2 regions of the Massilia sp. NBRC 108631 genome follow, and region 2 is predicted to be linked to the other one. Evidence: riboswitches for the same ligand, from Rfam matches in the RefSeq annotation. Region 2 holds a riboswitch; the other holds the start of a gene.

Region 1 (2,372 bases), on a different contig from region 2:
GCGCGTTCGCGGTCGCTGCGGCGCTCGGACACGGGGCCGCTGCTCAAGCCGGTCGGCTTGACGATCACCGGATGGTAGATATTGCTGGTGCCGGCCCATTCGTACAGGTCCTGGCCCCATTTCTCGCTGTTTTTGTAGAACGAGTAGCCGGCCGTGACGGCGTGGCTGAAGGCGCCGGTGGCGAATTTGCCCTGCACCATGGCTTGCATGGCCTGCGGCTTTTTGCGCTCGCCCAGGCTGATGTAGTCATAGACGTCGTAGTCGCCATTGGCGCAGAAGCCCGGGTACAGGTTCTCCGCACCGCAGCCGTAAGGGAAGGCAGTGTAGTCGTCGCGCTTGAAAGAGTGGCTGTTGGCGGTGACGGTGGCGTTCCAGTCCTGGCTGAACTGGTAGGTGAAGCGCGCGCCGATGTTGCTGCTCTCGGTCTCGACCGGATAGCTCCACGGCTGGTCGTTCAGCATGGTGTCGGCCGGGATATTGGGCAGCGTCTGGTTGCCAATCAGCTGGAAGCCTGGCACGGACACCTGCGCCTTTTTCTGGAAGTCCGCGTCCAGCTGCAGCAGCGCTTGCGGCGAAATCTGCCAGTCGAACGCGCCGGAGATGAAGTTGCGGCGGCCGTCGGCGCCCTTGACGTAGGAGCGCAGGCGCTCGCTGGCCACGTTCACGCGGTAGCCGAAGCGGCGGTCCTCGAAGCGGCCACCCACGTCCACGGCGCCCAGCAGCGTGCCGCGCTCGCTCGCTTCCACGATGACGGAGCGCAGCGGCTTGTCGGTCGGACGCTTGGTGACGTAGTTGACGATGCCGCCCGGCGTGGCCAGGCCGGCTTGCAAGCCCGCCAGGCCTTTCAGCACTTCGATGGCTTCTTTGTTTTCCAGCGGAATCTGGGTGTCGCCCGGGATCACCAGGCCGTCCTTGCGGTAGCTGCTGCCGTTGTCGAGCTTGAAGCCACGGATGGAGAACTGTTCGGCGTAACCGACGGCGTTGTAGGCGTCGCCGATGCTGGCGTCGAACTTGGCGGCGTCGGTGGTGGAGCGGATGTTCAGCTCCTGCATCTTCTCGCGGTTCAGCACCGTGACCGAGGCCGGCGTTTGCAGCAGCGGCATGTCGGTGAAGCCGGCCACGGAGGCGCGGCTGGCCCCGGTCTTGCCGGTGATGACGACCACTTCGGTCATGGTGCCTTCGGCTGCCGCCGCTGCTGCGGGCGCTTCATCGGCGAAGGCGGAAACGGAAAAGGCTTGGGAGACCGCCAGGGCGATCGTGCTAACTGCGAAATTACGTGCGGACATATCGGGCTCTCGTAAACAAAGGGAGCCAACGGAAGGGAACAAAGGAGGGGAAACAACTTTGCGCTTTCCTTCGCTGGCATTATCCAGATCAGGTACGAAGGGTATCTCTCACCCGGAAAACGCATTCCCAGGACCCCTAGCGAATTACAAGTGTAACATGCTTTACAAGCTGAGCTCCAGCGCTGCGCGGGCGGCTGCGGCATCCACGTCACGGTGTTCGCCCAATTTCACCATCTTGTGCGCCTCCAGCGCGGCCACCACCGCTTCGATGGCCGACGCGTCCAAACCATAGCCGGACAGGCGCGTCTGCACGCCCATCTGCTCGAAGAAGCCGCGCGTGCGCTCGATGGCGGCGGCGATGCGGCTGTCGTCGTCACCCTCGGTAATGCCCCACACCCGCGCCGCATACTGCAGCAGCTTGGCGCGCTTGGCTTCCTTGCGCACGGTGAGGATGCCCGGCAGGACGATGGCCAGTGTCTGCGCATGGTCCAGCTGGTACAGCGCGGTCAGCTCGTGGCCGATGAGGTGGGTGGCCCAGTCCTGCGGCACGCCCACGCCGATCACGCCGTTCAGCGCCAGCGTGGCGCTCCACATCACGTTGGCGCGCACGTCCAGGTTTTCCGGCTCGCTCAGCGTTTTCGGGCCTTCCTCGACCAGGGTCAGCAGCAGGCCTTCGGCCCAGCGGTCCTGCACCGGCGCGTTGGCCGGGTAAGTCAGGTACTGCTCCATCACGTGCACGTAAGCGTCCACCACGCCGTTGCCCACCTGGCGCAGCGGCAGCGTGAAGGTCTTGCTCGGGTCCAGCACGGAGAATTTCGGGAACACATGGCGGCTGTGGAAGGCGCGCTTTTCCTGCGTGGCCGCGCGCGTGACAACGCTGGCCGGGTTCATCTCGGAGCCGGTAGCGGGCAGGGTCAGCACGGCGCCCAGGGGCAGGGCGGCGGTGATGTTGGCGCCGCCTTTTTTCAGGATCAGCCATGGGTCTTCGTCGCCGAACAGCGCTGCGGCAGCGACGAACTTGGTGCCGTCGATCACGGAGCCGCCGCCCACCGCAAGCAGGAAGTCGATCTTCTCCGCCTTCACGAT
Region 2 (2,372 bases):
TGTCTTCGAAGTGCGTGTACAGGAAGGATTCCTTGTGGTGCGCCAGGCACCACTTGGCCATGATGGAGCCGCCGCGCGAGACGATGCCGGTCAGGCGCTTGGCCGTCAGCGGCACGTAGCGCAGCAGCACGCCGGCGTGGATGGTGAAGTAGTCCACGCCCTGCTCGGCCTGTTCGATCAGCGTGTCGCGGAAGATCTCCCAGGTCAGGTCCTCGGCTTTGCCGTTGACCTTTTCCAGCGCCTGGTAGATCGGCACAGTGCCGATCGGTACCGGGCTGTTGCGGATGATCCATTCGCGCGTTTCGTGGATATGCTTGCCGGTCGACAGGTCCATCACGTTGTCGCCGCCCCAGCGGATGGCCCAGGTCATCTTCTCCACTTCCTCGCCGATGGACGAGGTGACGGCGGAGTTGCCGATGTTGGCGTTGATCTTGACCAGGAAATTGCGGCCGATGATCATCGGTTCCACTTCCGGGTGGTTGATGTTGGCCGGGATGATGGCGCGGCCGCGGGCGATTTCCTCGCGCACGAATTCCGGCGTGATCTCGGCCGGGATGGAGGCGCCGTAGTTCTGGCCCGGGTGCTGGCGGCCCATCAGGTCGGCCATGCGCTCGCCCATCGGGCCGGACGCCTTCAGCTCTTCCAGGTACTCTTTGCGGCGCAGGTTCTCGCGGATGGCGACGAACTCCATCTCAGGCGTGATGATGCCCTGGCGCGCGTAGTGCATCTGGGTCACATTGCCACCGGCCTTGGCGCGGCGCGGCTTGCGCGTCAGGTTGAAGCGCAGCTCGGCCAGCGCCGGGTCTTCCAGGCGCTGCTTGCCGTACTCCGAGGTCGGACCGTCCAGTTCCTCGGTGTCGTCGCGGTCCAGTATCCACGGCAGGCGCGGCGTGGCCAGGCCGGAGCGGATATCGATCTGCACCTCGGGGTCGGTGTACGGACCGGAGGTGTCGTACACGTAGATGGGGGGATTCTTCTCGTGGCCGAACGAGGCGGACGTGTCGGACTGCGAGATCTCGCGCATGGGTACGCGGATATCCGGGCGGCTGCCCTCGACGTAGATCTTGCGGGAATTAGGAAGTGGCGCGATGGCTGCGCTGTCCACTTCGGCGGTGGCGGACAGGAATTTCGGATTGGCGTTCATTTGGCTCCTTTGTTAGCTACAGGAGCCAGCAAAGGAGGATTCGGCAAATCGCGGCAGCGGCGCGCACCCCGAAGCGCGGGCGCGCGGCGTTGCGGATGGAGGCCTAAAGCTTCCCTTCGCTGGCATTATCCAGATCAGGTTCGGAGGGTATTTCTCACCCGCGCCGCTTTCGCGACGCAGGACCCCTAGCGTGTGCCGCCTTGCGGCAGCGAATCGAATTATACATCTCCCATAGCTGTGTACAACTTATATTTGAAACAATACCGCCTATTGCGGGCGGTACGTTACCGTCAGCGTGTAGCTGGAAGCGGAATAGCCGTTCAGCAGCACGTACACATCGCCGTTGGCGGCCATGGTGACGGTGCAGCTCTCGGTGCTGGTCGAGCCGTCGGACTTGCAGTCATAGGTGCTGGTGGTGGGCACGCTGGTCTTGCGCACGTACAGGTCGGTGTCGCCGCTGCCGGTGGTGGAAGCCTTGAAGCTGCCTGCGCCGGCCTTGAACGGACCGAAGCTGCGGGTCTGGTTGCGGGCCAGGCTGCCGCTGAAGGTTTCCACCTTGTCCGGCAGCGGCAGCACGCCCGGGCCGTCGCTGCCCAGCTCCACCGCGAAGCTCAGGCCCAGCCGCGCGAATTTGAGCGCGTGGTCGGCCTGGTTGCCGCTGTTGGCGTAGGTGTCGTTGGCGGTGTGGATGTAGGGGTTGTCCTGCGAGAACGAGGTCTCGAACGGCATCGAAGTCCAGTAGCCGGCGGCGGTCCAGGAGGCATGGTCCGAGCAGCCGTAGCCGCACTTGTCGTAGCCTATCGTCAGCGTGGGCTGGTAGGTGGTGATCAGGTTGGCGACGAAGGTGTTCTGCTGGCTGTCGGTGTAGTCGGTGTAGATGTAGATGTCGGACGGCGAACCCTTGTAGTTGGTCATGTCCAGCTGCATCACGCCGACCACGTTGATGTTGTTGTTCTTGTGGTACTGCGCGATTTCCTGCGAGCCGCGCAGGCCGACTTCCTCGGCGGCGTAGCCTATCATCTTGATGGTGCGGCGCGGCTTGTAGCCGCTGGCAATCATGGCGCGCAGCGCCTCGGTCATGCTGGCGATGCCGGAGGCGTCGTCGTCCGCGCCTGGCGCGCGGGTCGACTCGCCGGTGCCGCTGCCGCTGATCGAATCCAGGTGGCCGCCCAGCACCACCACTTCCGCAGCGTTGTCGGTGCCGGCGATGGTGGCGATGACCGACTTC

What was found. Region 2 has a riboswitch for thiamine pyrophosphate ahead of thiC (phosphomethylpyrimidine synthase ThiC). Riboswitches for the same ligand answer to the same signal wherever they lie in the genome.
Region 1: another riboswitch for thiamine pyrophosphate. It lies ahead of AC6H42_RS15490 (TonB-dependent siderophore receptor); the one in region 2 lies ahead of thiC (phosphomethylpyrimidine synthase ThiC).

Annotation. Positions count from the first base shown of each region.
Region 1 is NZ_BAAKJE010000142.1:24,468-26,839, forward strand. It holds gene AC6H42_RS15490 (TonB-dependent siderophore receptor) at 1-1,286, opposite strand, end outside; TPP riboswitch at 1,335-1,434, opposite strand; gene AC6H42_RS15495 (iron-containing alcohol dehydrogenase) at 1,449-2,372, opposite strand, start outside.
Region 2 is NZ_BAAKJE010000187.1:36,620-38,991, reverse strand. It holds gene thiC (phosphomethylpyrimidine synthase ThiC) at 1-1,144, opposite strand, end outside; TPP riboswitch at 1,239-1,341, opposite strand; gene AC6H42_RS20795 (M20/M25/M40 family metallo-hydrolase) at 1,412-2,372, opposite strand, start outside.